4 regions of the Allobosea vestrisii genome follow, and region 2 is predicted to be linked to each of the others. Evidence: predicted binding sites of a transcription regulator. Region 2 holds the regulator's gene; each other region holds the start of a gene.

Region 1 (4,209 bases), 160 kb from region 2:
CTCATCCTCGAGCTGAAGAAGCAGGGCATCGGCATCTTCCTGATCAGCCACGATTTGCATGATGTCTTCGACCTCGCCGATCGTCTCAGCGTGATGAAGAACGGCAAGGTGGTCGGCACTGCCCATGTCCGCGACGTCACGCAGGACGAGGTGCTCGGCATGATCATCTCGGGCAAATGCCCACCCGGCGCGGTGGCCGGGCCGGGGGCGCTGCGGAGTTAGGATTGCGTGGCCGGGCCCGCTGGTCGAGCGGACCCGGCCGGTCGTTCAGGCCGTGGCATGCGGCTCGTGCCGGTAGTCCCAGACCGCCCAGGCCGAGACGGCCGCCGTCAGCAGGCCGATGATCAGATGCGTCCGGAAAGCGCCGACATTGCCGGTGAAGCCGAGGATCCAGGGCGCGGCGATCAGCCAGAGGCCGAGCGCCAGGTTCACCCATTCCTCCCATTCGGCGAAAGCGGCGAGCGCCGCGATCGCGATCACGGCGAGAACGGCACCGACCAGCCAGGCATTGCGGGTCGGCATGGTGTCGGCCAGGAAACCCATCATCCAGGGCGAGATGAAGAGGAGCGCGCCGAGGATCAGGTTGAGCCAGTCCTGCGGTCGCTTTCCATTCATATTCGCGGTCAACATGATCACCTCCATCGGTGAAGATCATCCAACCACGGCGCCTCACGCACGAGGCGCTTGGTTGAATTCATTATACACCTGTAGCAGAGCCGGCTCAAGGACTGGCCGATAAACGAACATGGCCGGCGCGATCCGGCCATGAGATGCCTGACAACTTGACGCGGTCGGTATTCGACTTCGTCGTGACTTCAACGAGCCGGGCGGCTCACTTGGCCGCGAGCAGTTCCTTGACCTGCAGCAGCACCAGCTCGTTGTCATCCGCCTTCTTCGGGTCGCGCGACGACGAGAACGGCAGATTGTTGTCGTTGCCGACGACGATGATGCCGTTGGCGAGATCGACCACGTCGACGTTCTCGATGGTGAAGAACGGGAAGGGCAGCACGCCGTCGATGGAGCCCTGCTTGGCCTTCTTGTCGGGATCGGCGATCTTCATCAGGTCGATATAGCCGACCTTGCGCACGCTCTTGCCGACATTGGCGTCGGTCATCTCGATCTTGACGATGCGCTTGAACTTGGCGAGGTCGTGGAAGCAGTCCGGGCCCTTCTGACTGGGCGCGCAGGCGCGGTCGGCGGTGCCTTCGCCATTATCACGCTCGATGATCAGCGCGGTCGTGGCGTCGATCATGTTGAAGTCGCCGATGGCGAGGCCTTTCTGCTCGAGCGGGAAGAACCAGGAGCGGCCGGTCCACTTCTCGGCCTGCACATCGAATTCGAGGATGCGCAGCACTTCCTTGCCATCGACTTCTTCATTGCCCTTGGTCTCGGCGTTCCAGAGCGGTCCTTCCAGCAGCGGATAGAGGAAGCGGCCGTCCGGCGACTGCGCCATGCCCTCATAGCCTTTCGAGCGGCGGACATTGAACTCGACCGGGAGATTTGGCGCGCCGGGCGTGGTCACGGCGTAGTGGTCGGGCGAGCGGGTCGGCTTGCCGTCGACCGTCGTCTCGAACACGGCCTCGACCTTGCCGGTGGCGTCGACGCGGATCAGGTAGGGGCCGAACTCGTCGCCGATCCAGTATTTGCCACCGATCGGCTGGATCGACTCGGGATCGAAATCGGCGCCGGTCAGATAGCGCTTCTCGGTGCCTTCATTGGCGATGCGGAACGGCACCTTCTTGTCGGGATCGTGCAGGAAGGTGGTCGCGGTGCGCTCGATCTTGCCGCCGGCGAAATCGGCCTTGAGCTTGTGGAAGAACAGCATCGCGTCCGGCGAATTCGCCTTGGCGCCGAAGCCGTTGTCCGTCAGCACCAGGAACTCGCCATTCCCCAGCGAGCGGATGCCGGAGAAGCCCTGCACCGGCTGGCCGGCGAAGGGGGTGGAGAGACCGGTCGGGCGGCCGCCCGAAGTGCCCATCACCGTGCCGACCTGCTCGACGCGCTTGCCGGGGGTGATGAACTTGCCGGAGACCTTGAGATCGGCCGGCGCATCGGCAGGGGCCGGGATGATGGTATTGGCCGGCAGCAGCGCATGGCCGACCAGCTTGGCCGGGAACTCTTTTGGCGCATCCTGCGCGCCGGCGAGCAGGGTGGACGACAGAAGAAGAGCGGCGGCGAGGCGCAGACGCATGGGACACTCCGGTTCAGGGAAAAGCGGGACGGCCCCGCTTCGCGTCCGGAGTTTGCAGCCGCGCGACAACGCAGTGACGCTTGCGTGACGGCGAACCAAATCGCGTGCGAGCTCGTCAGCCGGTCGCGAGGAAGCGACGCACGAAGCTCGCCCCGCCATCCCCGGTCCAGACCTCGCCGACACGGGCGAGCGATACCAGAATCGCGCGCACCGCCGGCCTGACCCTGAGACCCTGACGGAAGCGCAGCGCGATCGCATCGGCGTCGAGCGGCGCGTGCGAGACTGCCAGGATCGCGAGCACCGCTGCCACCCGCTCGACCGGTTGTATCGGGAAGATCGGCGTGCCGCCGCCCGGAACCGGCAGCGACAGCAGCTCGGCCGCCTCGATCTGCTCGCTGACCGCGGCCTCCCGCCCGAAGCGCGGCCGTTGATAGTCCGGCCGCAGCCAGCGTCGTGCCCCACGCTCTTCCTCGCGGGCCCGGTCGCGATTGAGCGCCACCAGCAGCGCCAGGATCGTTTCGTCGTCCGCATTGGCCGGGAGCCCGTAGGCGGTAGCGACCGCCGTGTCGATCGCCTCATGATGCTCGTTCAGGATCAGCACCAGGCCGCGATCGCGGATATCGCCCTCGGCGGAGGAGAGCGGCCTGCCGGCGAGGATCGCCTCGCGGACATTGTAGAGCTTGGTCAGCGTCAGGTCCGGATGTCGCTCCAGCACCTCCTTGCGCAGCACGTCGAGCGCTTCGGCCGGTTCGCGGATCGCCTGCTTCTGCATCTCCGCAATCTCAGGGAAGGGGAAGGGATCGAAACAGCGCGATTTGGAATAGCGCGGGTCGTTGCCGATGCCGAGCCAGCCGCCGGCCTGCAACGCCCAGACACAATGGACGCGCGACGACAGCACGCCGAGATGGAAGGCGTCCGACAGCGCGACGGCGACAAGCATGTTGTCCGGCAGGATGCTGGCGTCGAGAAACTGGAAGACGCGGTGCTTGGTTGTCTCGACGGTCGCGATGTAGCGCTGGAGGCCCGCGAGGGCCGGGCGCAGTTCCTTGCGCGGTTCGCCGAACAGCCACCACAGCTCGCGATAGCTCGCCCGGTTGTTGACGTCGCGCCCGACGACCTGTCCACTCGCGTCCTTCTCTTCCTTCACCCGCAGCTTGACGTGTTGGTAGACCTCCGGGAAGCGCTCGCGCACCTGGGCGGCGGTCAGTCCGAACAGATCGATCGCCATGACGTTGCGTGAGCGCGCGGTAAGGTCGCGGCCATTGCGATAGCAGCGGAGATGATCAGCGAGCCCCGGTCGTGTGCCGAGCCCGAGTGTCTCTGCCTCGGCGGGCGTGACGATGAAGCCGGCACCGTGCAGCTTCACGCCCGGCGAGCACAGGCCCTCGTTCGCGAGCAGGCCCGTGGTCTGGGTGATGTCGACGCCGATGCTGAGGTCGGAATTGATCACCCCCTGCCGCTCGCGCACCTCCACCCGCGGCTGGTCGGTGTCGAGCCCGGATTCCGCGATAACCTCGAGCAGGCGTCCCCCTGCCGGCCGGATGCCGCGACCGTCATCGCGATCCGTACTGCCGCCGTATCCTTGCCGGCCTTGGTCCAGGGGTGGTCGGCGATGGCGAGCAGCAGCGAGATCGGCTTCTTCGCATTCAGGTGCCGCTCGACGACGCGGCGCTGGAACAGCTGGGTGATCGAGTTGGTGGTGACGAAGCCAAAGCGCCGGAGTTTCGTTCCCGGCAGGGTGAGCAGTTCGGCGGCCCGGTCCCACCAGTACATGACGAGGTCGGCGCTCTCGTTCATCTGCGGATAGGCGGCGCGCAACGCCCCGACATAGCTCTCGCCCAGTCGCCCGCGCAGGTCCTTGCCACCGATGAAGGGTGGATTGCCGACGATGAACTCGACCTCCGGCCAGTCCGGCCGACGCGGATTGCGCGGCGCGACCTCGCGCCGACCTTTGACGAGCGGCACCGGCCAGTCGTCCCAGACGAGCAGGGCATCGCCCGGGACGATCTGGGCGAGCT
Region 2 (4,209 bases):
TCCAGAAGCCGACGCCGTTCCCGATGTCGATCTACGACAACGTCGCCTTCGGCATCCGCCTCTACGAGAAGCCGCCGAAGTCAGAACTCGACGATCGCGTCGAGGGCGCGCTGCGCCGCGCCGCGCTCTGGGACGAGGTCAAGGACAAGCTGAAGAGCTCCGGCATGGGCCTGTCCGGCGGCCAGCAGCAGCGCCTGTGCATCGCCCGTACCATCGCGCAGAAGCCCGAGGTCATCCTGTTCGACGAGCCCACCTCGGCGCTGGACCCGATCTCGACCGGCAAGATCGAGGACCTGCTCGAGCAGCTCAAGACCGACTTCACCATCGTCATCGTCACGCACAACATGCAGCAGGCGGCGCGCATCTCGCAGTATACCGCCTTCATGTATCTCGGTGAAGTCATCGAGTTCGCCGCCACCAACACGATCTTCATGAACCCGCACAAGAAGCAGACGCAGGACTACGTCACCGGCCGCTTCGGTTGACACCCGCAAGTCCGCTCGCCTCCGTCACAGGATACGCCCCGATGTCCGACCATATCGTCCGCTCCTACGACGCCGATCTCGAGGGCCTGCGCCGCAGCCTCGCCGAGATGGGCGGCATGTCCGAGCGCATGCTCGGCGACTCGACCGTGGCGCTGGTGCGCCGCGACACTGCGCTCGCCCAGAAGATCATCAGTGCCGACCAGCGCCTCGACAATCTCCAGCGCGATGTCGAGGAGAAGGCGGTGCTGACCATCGCCCGGCGCCAGCCGCTCGCCAACGACCTGCGCGAGCTGATCTCGGCGATCCGCATCGCGGCCGATATCGAGCGCGTCGGCGACCTCGCCAAGAACATCGCCAAGCGCGCCGTCGCGATCTCCGGCCAGTTCTCGCCGCCGCATCGCGCCGTCGTCGGCCTCGAGCATATGAGCCGCCTGGTCCAGGCCCAGCTCAAGGACGTGCTCGACGCCTATGCGGCGAGCAACGAGCAGAAGGCGATGGATGTCTGGCGCCGCGACGACGAGATCGACGCGCTCTACACCTCGCTGTTCCGCGAGCTCCTGACCTACATGATGGAGGACCCGCGCAACATCACCTTCTGCACGCATCTCCTGTTCTGCGCCAAGAACGTCGAGCGCATCGGCGATCACACCACCAACATCGCCGAGACCATCCATTACCTCGTCACCGGTCAGTCGATCGACGAGACCCGGCCGAAGCTCGATACCACCAACATCCTCGTCGACCTGCCCGCCTCGGCCAATGGCTGAGCGGGCGCGCGCCTGAACGGACGCTAGACATGCCCGCACGCATCCTGATCGTCGAGGACGAGGAGCCGCTGACCCTGCTCCTGCGCTACAATCTCGAGGCCGAAGGCTTCGAGGTCGACAGCGTGGCGCGCGGCGACGACGCCGAATTGCATCTGCGCGATCACACGCCGGATCTGGTGCTGCTCGACTGGATGCTGCCCGGCCTCTCCGGCATCGAGCTCTGCCGGCGCCTGCGCACGCGGCGCGACACCGAGCGCGTGCCGATCATCATGCTGACCGCCCGCGGCGAGGAGACCGAGCGCGTGCGCGGCCTCGCCACCGGCGCCGACGATTATGTCGTGAAGCCGTTCTCGCTGCCGGAGCTGATCGCCCGCATCCAGGCGCTGCTGCGCCGCGCCAAACCCGGCCATGTCGCCGGGCTGCTTGCCGCCGGCGATCTCGAGCTCGACCGCACGACACGGCGCGTCCGCCGGGCCGGCGCCGAATTGCATCTCGGGCCGACCGAGTTCCGCCTGCTCGAATTCCTGATGCAGGCGCCGGGCCGGGTCTATTCCCGGGCTCAGCTGCTCGATGCTGTCTGGGGCCGCGATGTCTACATCGATGAGCGCACCGTCGACGTCCATGTCGGGCGCCTGCGCAAGGCGATCACGCCGGCCAATGCCAAGGACCCGTTGCGCACCGTGCGCGGCGCCGGTTACGCCTTTGACGAAACATTCGCGCGCAGCTGACGCTGCTTCTGCGAGGCGAGCGCTCATGAAAAAAGCCGGCCTCGCGGCCGGCTTTTCTGTTCGAGTGCTTCGCTGTCGTCAGGCGCGAATGATCTTGCGGTCGCGGCGGCGGTCAGCGGCCGGCTGGTAGGCGATGCGGGCATGGTAGGCGCAATAGGGCATTCCGGTCGCCGAACGTCCGCCGCAGAAGCGGAACTCCGGCGTGGTCGGGTCGCCCATCGGCCAGCGGCACATATATTCGCGCAGCTCCATGATCGTGACCCGCTCGGAGAACGGCACGACCACGTCCTCGGACGGAGCCGGCTCGCGCGCGACCTGCGCTTCGGCTTCGATCTCCGGAGCGAACTGCGGGGCAAGTGCGGTATTGCCGCGGGTCAGGCCGGCGCCGCCGCTGCTGTGGTGGCCAGCGGGATGGCTTGGCGGGCGGGCTATCGGTTTGCGCGGGCGCGGCGTTGCCGAGCCCGGGCTCTTGGCGCGGCCCGACAGCCCAAGGCGATGCACCTTGCCGATGACGGCGTTGCGCGTGACGCTGCCGAGCTCCGCCGCGATCTGGCTTGCGCTCAGGCCGTCGTTCCAGAGCTTCTTGAGCAGCTCGACGCGTTCCTCGGTCCAGGCTCCGGCTTCGGTCATGGAGTTGCACCTGTCTTCGTCATGTCCCGCCGGCTGGCCGGCGAGGCATAGGGAAAGATCATGGCGGAATCCGATACCGGCAGCCTCCGTTGCTGAACGGAAGCCGTTACGCCCGGGACTGACGATACTGGAGACGCCGCACGAGATGTCGTATCTGACGAAGAGGACCATACAATATGGCCTGACTCGGCCACAAGAGTCGCCGAATCGTAATCCGGCTTTTCCCCAGCCAATCACTGCAGACGGCGAGACGGTGAGTCTAATCGGCAACGCTGCCGTGAGGTCGGGGCAATTGCAGATGAAGCTTGAGCCCTCATCCTGAGGAGCAAGCGCAGCTTGCGTCTCGAAGGATGTTCCAGCCGGTTCGGGAGCCTCCTGAAGCACCCTTCGAGACGCCGCTATGCGGCTCCTCAGGATGAGGGCTGAGTTCAGGCCCGGTCGCCTGCCGCGAGGTCAGCTGCGATTGACAGGGCAGGGACGGTTTTGCATAGTCGCATCACGCAGCCGCCCCTATCGGGCGGCGCTTATGTTTTTGAGCGATCGGGACTTTCCATCAATGCGGCTTGACGCGCGACGAGACGGCGGGAACGGCCAGCGACGATAATGTCGCCGGCGGGTCGTATCATGCCGGCATCATGCCGCGAGCGCTCCGCATCTCCGTTCCCGACTTGAGGTTCCGCGCTTCCTCCCTGTTTCGCCGCAAGGATTTCGCTCCATGAGCACCACTCCCGTTTCCGCCGCTTCCTCTGTTCTCCTGCCGACCTATGCCCGCGCCCCGATCGCTCTCGAGCGTGGTGAAGGTGCTTGGGCGATCACCGCCGATGGCCAGCGTTATCTCGATTTCGGCGCCGGCATCGCCGTCAATTCGCTCGGCCACGCCCATCCGCATCTGGTCGAGGCGTTGACCCAGCAGGCGCAGCGCATCTGGCACACCTCGAACCTCTACACGATGCCCGAGGGCGAGAAGTTGGCGCGCCGGCTCTGCGAGGCGACCTTCGCCGAACGCGTCTTCTTCACCAATTCGGGCGCCGAGGCGAACGAGTGCGCGATCAAGATGGCGCGCAAGTACCACGCCGCGAAAGGCCATCCCGAGCGCTATCGGATCGTCACCTTCGAGGGCGCCTTCCATGGTCGCACGCTTGCGACCATCGCCGCCGGCGGCCAGCAGAAATACATCGACGGCTTTGGTCCGAAGGTCGACGGCTTCGACCAGGTGCCCTTCGACGACGAGACCGCGCTGAAGGCGGCGATCGGGCCCGAGACGGCTGCGCTTATGATCGAGCCGATCCAGGGCGAGGGCGGCCTGCGCTCGGTGCCGATGCGTGTCCTCAAGCAGCTGCGCGAGCTCTGCGACGAGCACGGTCTGATGCTGATCTTCGACGAGATCCAGACCGGTGTCGGCCGCACCGGCAAGTTCTTCGCCTATGAGCATTACGGTGTCGCCCCCGACATCATGTCGATCGCCAAGGGCATCGGCGGTGGCTTCCCGATGGGTGCCTGCCTCGCGACTGAAGAGGCGGCCTCCGGCATGACGCTTGGCACGCACGGCACCACTTTCGGTGGCAATCCGCTCGCCATGGCGGTCGGCAATGCCGTGCT
Region 3 (4,209 bases), 1.2 Mb from region 2:
ACCGCCAAGGCAATCCGGCTCTTCGAGGTCGAGAGCTTTTCCCCGAGCATGCAGGAGCTCGGCAAGACGATCGTCGCCGCTTCGCTCAAGGTCGGCGAGCTCCTCCCCATGCTGCGCGACATCAAGAAGCATGCGATCGGCATCGGCGCGCTCGCCAAGGAGATCGGCGCGATCGAGGAGCGCTCCGACCAGCTTTACGATCGCGGCCTGAAGGAGCTGTTCAAGGCGCATCGCGGTACTGACGCGATGGGCTTCATCGTCGGCGCCGAGGTCTATGATCACCTGGAAAAGGTGGTCGACCGCTTCGAGGACGTCGCCAAGCGCGTCAGCCGCATCGTCCTCGAACACCTCTGAGAGGCGCCCCGCGCCGTGGATTTCGCCAGTTTCGCTCCCGTCCTCATCTTCCTGATCGCCGTCGCGCTGCTGTTCGACTTCCTGAACGGCCTGCACGATGCCGCCAACTCGATCGCGACTATCGTCTCGACCCGGGTGCTGGCGCCGCAATGGGCGGTGTTCTGGGCCGCCTTCTTCAACTTCATCGCCTTTCTGTTTTTCGGCCTCCACGTCGCCCAGACGGTCGGCTCCGGCATCATCCAGGCGGCGATCGTCGACGACCGCGTGATCTTCGGCGCGCTCACCGGCGCGATTGTCTGGAACGTCGTGACCTGGATTGCCGGCATCCCGTCGAGCTCGTCGCATGCCTTGATCGGCGGGCTGGTCGGGGCCGGCCTGTCAAAAGTCGGCCTCTCCTCGATCGTCTGGTGGGGGCTCGGCAAGACCTTCATCGCGATCTTCATGTCGCCGGCGATCGGCTTCGCGCTGGCGCTGCTGCTGGTGCTGATCGTCTCCTGGACCTTCCTGCGGGTCGCGCCGATCAAGGTCGATTCGACCTTCCGCCTCCTGCAATTCGTCTCGGCCTCGCTCTATTCGCTGGGGCACGGCGCCAATGACGCGCAGAAGACGATGGGCATCATCGCCGTGCTGCTGTTCTCGCACGGGATGATGGGCGAGACCTTCTCGGTGCCGTTCTGGGTGGTGATCTCCTGCCAGGCGGCGATGGCGCTCGGCACGCTCTGCGGCGGCTGGCGCATCGTCCACACCATGGGCTCGAAGATCACCCGGCTCTCGCCGCAGCAGGGTTTCTGCGCCGAGACCGGTGGCGCGATCACCCTGTTCATGGCGACCTATCTCGGTGTCCCCGTTTCGACCACGCACACCATCACCGGCGCGATCATCGGCGTCGGCGCGGCAAGGCGGGTCACGGCGGTGCGCTGGGGCGTCGCCCGCGGCATCGTCTTCGCCTGGATCGTCACCATGCCGGCAGCGGGCCTGATCTCGGCGCTGGCCTATTTCGTCTCCGGCCTGTTCCTGACCGGGCGCTGAGCAGCTTCTCCGTCAGCCGAGCAGCGGCAGTGCATAGGTCGGAGTCCGGCCGGCGCGGGCGAAGAGCGCGAGGCAGCTCGCCCTGCCCATCGCTGCGCCATCCCAGCCGATATCGCCGCGATGGATGCCGCCACCGATGAAGACGCTGTCGAGGCCCGCCGCCTGCGCACCAGCGATGTCATGCTCCAGCGAATCGCCGATCGCGACGACACGGCTCCGGTCGAGCCCGAGCCGGGCAAGGCAGGTGCGATAGATCCGCGGCTCGGGCTTGCCATGATAGCGCACCGCGCCGCCCAGTTGCTCATAGGCCCGCGCGACGAGGCCAGGTGCCTCCTGCAGGCCGCCGGTGGGGCTGGCGCGATGCAGGTCCGGATTGGCGCAGATCATCGGCAGGCGCTGCCGGCTACCCGCTTCGAGCAGCTCCATCCAGCCGGCGACCGACTGCCGGGGCGGGTCCATGGTCATCAGGAGGATGAAATCGGCGGTCTCGACCTCATCGACAAGCTCGAGCCCGAGCCCGTCCGCCAGATGCGCTTCGCCTTCTCGCGCCAGCAGCAGGCAGCGGCGCCCAAGCGCTTGGTAAAGCGGCTCGTCGCGCGTCGCCAGAGCCTCGCGGGCATCGTCGCCGGCCGAGACGACCTCGTCATAAAGCTCGCGCGCAAAGCCCAGCTTCGCCAGCTGCACGGCGTTCTCGCTGCCGAGGCGGCCGGAATTCGACAGGATGATCAAGCGCTTGCCGGCACGGCGCAGTGCTTCGAGCGCGGCCACGGCGCCGGGATAAGGCCGGACGCCGTCATGCAGCACGCCCCACTGGTCGAGCAGGAAGCCGTCATAGCGCGGCACCAGCGCGGCCAGGTTGTCCGGAAAGGTTGTAGAAAGAAGCTGTCGCATCATCAGGGTTGGGGCCACGCCGGCTGTTGCCGTGGACAAGGCCACTTTAGTCGTAAGGCTAGGGCTCTCGCTCGGCTGGAATATGACAGTTTTGTGTCACATACTATAGCCAGCTTATAATGAAGAACGACCGGGAGATACGCTACCAATGACCAAGATACTGACTTGCCTGTCCGCCACGACCTCGCTGCTCCTTGGCCTCGGGCTCGCCGGCGCGGCGCAGGCACAGGACGCCTGCCCCAATCGCGGCCAGCTCGATACGATGTATTGCGACGCCAACAAGGACCTCGTCGCCGACGTGCCGACCGACGCCTCGAAGCAGAAGGACCCGTCGGCGCTGGTCTGGGCCTATACGCCGGTTGAAGACCCCGCCGTCTACGCCAACATTTTCAAGCCGCTGACCGACCATCTCGCCACCTGCACCGGCAAGCGCATCGTCTATTATCCCGTGCAGTCGAACTCGGCCGAGATCGAGGCGATGCGCTCCGGCCGCCTGCATTTCGCCGGCTTCTCGACCGGCCCGACCGGCTTTGCGGTGAACCTTGCCGGCGCGATCCCCTTCGCCGCCAAGGGCTCGGCCGCCGGCGTGCGCGGCTACAATCTCGTCGCCGTGGTCAAGGCGTCGAGCCCCTATCAGAAGCTGGCCGATCTCAAGGGCAAGAAGGTCGCTCACACCTCGCCCTCGTCGAATTCCGGCAACCTCGCGCCGCGCGTGCTTTTCCCCGAGCATGGGCTCGAAGCCGACAAGGACTACAAGCCGCTGATGTCCGGCGGCCACGACAAGTCGATCCTCGGCGTCGTCTCGGGTGACTACGACATGGGCGCGGTCGCCGGAGACGTCTATGAGCGCATGGTGGTGCGCGGCACGATCAAGAAGGATGACGTGCGCGAGATCTATCGCAGCGCGATCTTCCCGACCTCGTCCTTCGCCTATGCGCACGACCTCAAGCCCGAGCTCGCCAAGAAGCTGACCGACTGCTTCTTCTCCTTCCGCTTCACCCCGGAGATGACCAAGGAGTTCAACGGCGACGACCGCTTCCTGCCGATCACCTACCAGAAGGACTGGGCGGTCGTGCGCGACGTCGCCGAGAAGTCGGGCACGCCCTACAACAAGTCGGCCTACGACACCGAGGCCAAGCGCGAGGCCGACGAACTCGCCAAGAAGAAGGCGCAGCAGCCAGCGCCGGCCAAGCCCTGACGCGAAGGCCGTAACAAGCTCATGAGCGCGATTCCCGCCGCAGAAGCGCCCGGCCATGGCCGGGCGCTCGTCATCCGCAACCTCGTCAAGGAGTACCGCAAGGGGCAGCCGGTCCTGCGCGACATCTCGCTGAGTGTCACCGAACCCGGCATCGTCGCGATCATCGGCCCATCCGGCACCGGCAAGTCGACGCTGATCCGCTGCATCAACCGGCTGGTCGACCCGACCTCAGGCTCGATCATGCTGGGTGGGACCGATCTGGCGAAGCTGCAGGGCGAGGCGCTCAGGGCCGCACGCAGGCGGCTCGGCATGGTCTTCCAGGAGTACAACCTGGTCGAGCGGCTGACGGTGATCGAGAACGTGCTCTGCGGCCGGCTCGGCTATGTCCCGGTCTGGCGTGCCTGGACGCGGCGCTTCCCCGAGGAAGACATCGCCCGCGCCTTCGCCCTGCTCGAATCGGTCGGCCTCGCCGATTTCGCCACCCGCCGCGCCGACCAGCTCTCCGGCGGCCAGCGCCAGCGCGTCGGCATCGCTCGTGCGGTCATGCAGGAGCCCGACCTGATCCTTGCCGACGAGCCGACCTCTTCGCTCGACCCCAAGACCTCGGTCGAGATCATGGAGCTGCTCGCCAAGGTCGGCCGCGAACGCGACATCCCGGTGCTGGTCAACATCCACAATGTGGCGCTGGCCCGCCGCTATGCGCTGCGGATGATCGGCATGTCGAAGGGCGTCGTCGT
Region 4 (4,209 bases), 880 kb from region 2:
CTGGAACCTGCATGAAGCTCGTCATCTTCGGCCTCGGCTATTCGGCCGGGTTCTTCGCGCGCGCCGTTCTGGCGAAGGGCTGGGAGGTCACCGGCACGGTCCGTTCGGCCGAGAAGGCCGGCGAGCTCAGCAAGCAGGGCCTGCATACACTGGTCTTTGGCGGCTTCGCCGTCTCGACGCCGCTCGCCAGGATTGTCGCCGAGGCGGATGCGGTGCTGGTCTCGGCCCAGCCCGACGGAGCCGGTGATCCAGTGCTCGGCGCTCTCGCCGACAAGCTCGCAACGGCCGAGAAGCTGCGCTGGATCGGCTATCTCTCGACCATCGGCGTCTATGGCGACCATGGCGGCGCCTGGATCGACGAGAGCGCGGAATGCCGGCCGACCAGCCGGCGCTCGCGGCAGCGGCTGGACATCGAGCAGGAGTGGCTCGCCTTCGGCGAGCGCTGCGGCAAGGCGGTACAGATCTTCCGCCTGTCGGGAATCTATGGCCCTGGCCGCAATGCGATCACCAAACTGCAGGCCGGTTCCGCCAACCGACTGATCAAACCCGGCCAGGTCTTCAACCGCATCCATGTCGACGATATCGCCGGCGTGCTGATAGCTTCGCTCGAGAAGCCGCGCCCCGGCGCCATCTACAATGTCACCGACGACGAGCCGGCGCCGCCGCAGGATGTCATCAGCTTCGCGGCCGAGGTCGCGGGGCTGGAGCCGCCGCCGGAAACGCCGTTCGATCCTGCAAAGCTCTCGCCTATGGCGGCGAGCTTCTACGGCGAAAACAAGCGGGTCTCGAACGCACTGGTGAAGCGCGAACTCGGCTATGTTTTCCATTACCCGGATTATCGGCAGGCGCTGCGCGACCTCGCAGCGATGGGCGCGTGACCGCGAATCAGGCGGCGTAACGCCCGGCCTCGCCGTCGAGATATTCGATATAGCGCCGGTCGATCGCGGTGACCGGCAGGATGACCAGCACGTCGGTCGTGCCGAACTGCTTGTCGATCACCGCGCCGGAGCCGAAGCGGGCACCAACGCGCAGATAGCCCTTCACCAGCGGCGGCAGGCATTTCAGCGCGAGCTTGGCATCGATCATGCCGGCTGGCAGGCGATCCATCGCGACCTGGCGCTCAGGCCGAGCCGCCACCTGCCATTCGCCTTGCGCGGTGGCGTGGTGGTGGATGAAGCTCAGCGGTAGCGCCAGCATGTCAGGGTCAACGCCGTCAAAGCTGGCGCAGCCGAACATCGCGTCGATGCGGTGATGCCGGCAATAGGCCCAGATGCCGTGCCAGAGCAGCTCCACCGTCTTCTTGGTGCGATAGGGCTTCAGCACGCAAGAGCGGCCGAGCTCAAGGAAACGCGACTCGGGATGCCGGGCCATGAGCGGCGCGATGTCGAATTCACCTTGGGTATAGAAGCCGCCGAGCTTGGCGGCCGAGCCTTCGCGCATCAGCCGATAGGTGCCGACGACCTTGGGCTTGATGCCGCCGAAACGGCCGCGTGCGGCGTGGTCGATGACGAGAAGATGGTCGCAGACCGCATCGAATCGGTCGGCATCGCGCCGGAACATGCGCGAGACCACGTCGGGCTTGGCCGACATCTCCTGGTAGAAGACACGGTAGCGCAGGCGCTGGGCTCGCCAGATCTCGCGCGGGCCGCGGGCCAGCCTGACTTCGAGCGAGCCGGAACGGCCGAGCGTGCCGGATAGCGCGTCGGGACCAGGGAAACCGAAGCCACCGAGTTGCTTTCCGGCCGCAAACAGATTGGACGGCGAGAAGCGCTGCAACAAGGCCTGGCCGGCCGGTTTCTGCTTTGCCGGCTGACGAAGACCCGGAAAAACGTCGCGCTCCATAGACGGTCTGTCCCTCTGCGATCTCGGGTCGGCACATGACATCCCTGCGCCGACCGTCTTACGAGATCGCGACAAAACTACGTCAGAGCGATGACGAAGCCAACCGCCGGAGCACGCGCCGATCAGGCTCCGGGACCGCGATCCGGTTCAGGCGGAGAGCAACTGCGCCGTTCGCAAGCCTGAAATACGGTCGATCCAGCCGCGCAGCTGCTCGCGCGACAGTGGTTTAGCCAGGCAATCGTCCATTCCCGCGGCGAGCGCCTGCCGACGATCCTCCTCCGCCGTATCGGCGGTCACGGCGAGGATTGGCAGCCGCCCGGTGCCGAGCATCGCCTCAATGGTGCGAATCCGGCGCGCGACGGAAAGCCCGTCCTGAACCGGCATGCGAATGTCGAGCAGGACGAGATCGAAGCCCTGCCCTGCTCCACCGAGGGTGGCCTCGACGAGGCGAGTGGCCTCACCGCCATCGCGCGCCCACACCGCCGTGCAGCCGAGCCTCTCCAGGGTGCGGGTCAACAGCAGCGCATTGATTTCATTGTCCTCGGCGACGAGAACCCGCAGGCCGGCACCAGGCGGCTGTATCGAAGGATCGGCAGCAGGCGCCACATCGCCCCCGCTCTGCGAGCGCTCAACCGGATCGAGCCGCACCTGCAGCGAGCGAGCCCGGACCGGCTTGACGAGAAAGCCGGTGAAGCCGGCGGCGTAGGGCGAGCCGAAGCTGCGGCGCTCGGCCGGCGCCAGCATGATCACGATATCGGCGACGCCGGCCCGGCGCGCTGCGGCCGCCAGTGCCTGGACCTCGCCACCCGGCAGATTGCTGTCGACCAACACCGCGGATAGAGCAGAATCACTGGCGAGCTCCGCCAGCGCCAGCGCGTGATCGCCAGCCCGCCGGACATGTGCTCCCGTCCGTTCGAGACAGGCCGCAATATGGGTGGCGCTAAACGGCGCCGACGAAGCGATCAGGATGCGCCTACCCCGCCAGTCCGGCGATTCGGGTGTTACGCCTACGGCAGCGCCGGTTCGCAACGGCAGGGCCAGCCGGAACAGCGCACCACCGCTCTTGCGGTTGCTTGCCTCGATATCCCCACCCATGGCACGGGCGACCCGGCGCGCGATGGCGAGGCCAAGGCCGGTGCCGGCATGCTCGCGATGCCCGGTCATTCCGCCCTGCTCGAACTCCTCGAAGATCGTCATCAGGCGCTCCGCCGGGATGCCCTGACCGGTATCGGCGATGGTCATCACGATCTCGCCGCCAGCGATCTCGGCCTCGATCCCCACCCCGCCCTCCTGGGTGAACTTCACGCCATTGCCGACGAGGTTGAGCAGGATCTGGCGCAGGCGTTCGGCGTCGCCGAGGAGCCGCCGCGGGAGGTCCGGCGCGAGCAGGGTGGAGATCTCGATACCCTTGGCCTGGGCGCGAGGCGCCATCAGCTCGGTGACGTCCTCGATCAGCGTAGCGGGATCGAACGGCGCATCGGCGAGCTCGAGCTTGCCGGCCTCGACCTTGGCGAAATCGAGGATGTCGTCGACAAGGCCGAGCAGGGCTTCACCCGATGTCCGCAGCGCCTTGACATAGGTACTCTGCTCCGGATCGAGCCTGGTGTCGCCGAGCAGGTCGGCCATGCCGAGAATGCCATTGAGCGGCGTCCGGAATTCATGACTGACCGTCGCCAGGAAGCGCGACTTGGCAGCGCTCGCCTCCTCCGCCTTGCTGCGCGCCTCCTCCAGGGCTGTTTCGGCAGCAATGCGCCCGCTGATCTCGCGACCGACGCGTTGCAGTACGGTCTGGCCCGCGGCGACCGGAACGATCGTCTCGACCCAGGCCAGCCAACGCTCGCCGCCGTCCGTCTCGATGCATTCGTCGAAAACCCGGGCCCCGCCCGGCAGCACCTGCACGGGACGAGCGCTGCGTACGCGCGGCTGCTCGCTGCTGCCGACGGCCTCGGCCTCGGTCATGCCGATGAGCGCCGCATAGGCGGCATTGGCGTAAATGATCCGGCCTTCGCTGCGGCGCACGATCAGGTCGCCTTGCGCCTCGATCAGGCTGCGATAGCGCTCCTCGCTGTCGGCCAGCTCCCAGAGCCGGTCACTCAGCTTCTCGACGTCACGCGTCAGCGCCTTCGCCTGCCGCGTGACCTGCTGGCGCTCCCGCAGCAGCCGGATCGCGATGAAGGCGCAGGCCACGGCAGCGGCGAAGGCGGCGCCGGCCAGCAAGGCGAGTGGGGACAGCGGCTCGATCATGCCATCCGATCTAGCATCCACCCTCTTGAAAAAGCGTTCGCCCCATCCGCGAGGATGCCGAATGGTTTGAATGGTTTCGTTAACCTTTCAGCATGGATTGGGGCGATCACGCTGCCTGCGCTG

Evidence for each region. Region 2 encodes PhoB, which activates phosphate uptake and scavenging genes when phosphate is short. Its sites were predicted from a motif close to TGTCATNNANCTGTCAT; they were not measured.
Region 1: QO058_RS17640 (esterase-like activity of phytase family protein) is a predicted target of PhoB. The motif match lies at 2,265-2,281, and genes of this name have one in related genera.
Region 3: phnD (phosphate/phosphite/phosphonate ABC transporter substrate-binding protein) is a predicted target of PhoB. The motif match lies at 2,357-2,373, and genes of this name have one in related genera.
Region 4: olsB (l-ornithine N(alpha)-acyltransferase) is a predicted target of PhoB. The motif match lies at 1,922-1,938, and genes of this name have one in related genera.

Annotation. Positions count from the first base shown of each region.
Region 1 is NZ_CP126307.1:3,560,451-3,564,659, forward strand. It holds partial or broken gene QO058_RS17630 (ATP-binding cassette domain-containing protein) at 1-222, shown strand, start outside; gene QO058_RS17635 (SPW repeat protein) at 268-630, opposite strand; gene QO058_RS17640 (esterase-like activity of phytase family protein) at 833-2,191, opposite strand; gene QO058_RS31145 (type IIL restriction-modification enzyme MmeI) at 2,307-3,641, opposite strand; gene QO058_RS31150 (DNA methyltransferase) at 3,638-4,209, opposite strand, start outside.
Region 2 is NZ_CP126307.1:3,396,681-3,400,889, forward strand. It holds gene pstB (phosphate ABC transporter ATP-binding protein PstB) at 1-485, shown strand, start outside; gene phoU (phosphate signaling complex protein PhoU) at 527-1,252, shown strand; gene phoB (phosphate regulon transcriptional regulator PhoB) at 1,282-1,980, shown strand; gene QO058_RS16865 (GcrA family cell cycle regulator) at 2,059-2,610, opposite strand; gene QO058_RS16870 (aspartate aminotransferase family protein) at 3,326-4,209, shown strand, end outside.
Region 3 is NZ_CP126307.1:2,165,958-2,170,166, forward strand. It holds gene QO058_RS10800 (DUF47 domain-containing protein) at 1-354, shown strand, start outside; gene QO058_RS10805 (inorganic phosphate transporter) at 370-1,383, shown strand; gene QO058_RS10810 (TIGR01459 family HAD-type hydrolase) at 1,396-2,277, opposite strand; gene phnD (phosphate/phosphite/phosphonate ABC transporter substrate-binding protein) at 2,423-3,472, shown strand; gene phnC (phosphonate ABC transporter ATP-binding protein) at 3,494-4,209, shown strand, end outside.
Region 4 is NZ_CP126307.1:4,277,020-4,281,228, reverse strand. It holds gene queG (tRNA epoxyqueuosine(34) reductase QueG) at 1-15, shown strand, start outside; gene QO058_RS21075 (SDR family oxidoreductase) at 12-878, shown strand; gene olsB (l-ornithine N(alpha)-acyltransferase) at 886-1,842, opposite strand; gene QO058_RS21065 (response regulator) at 1,990-4,086, opposite strand.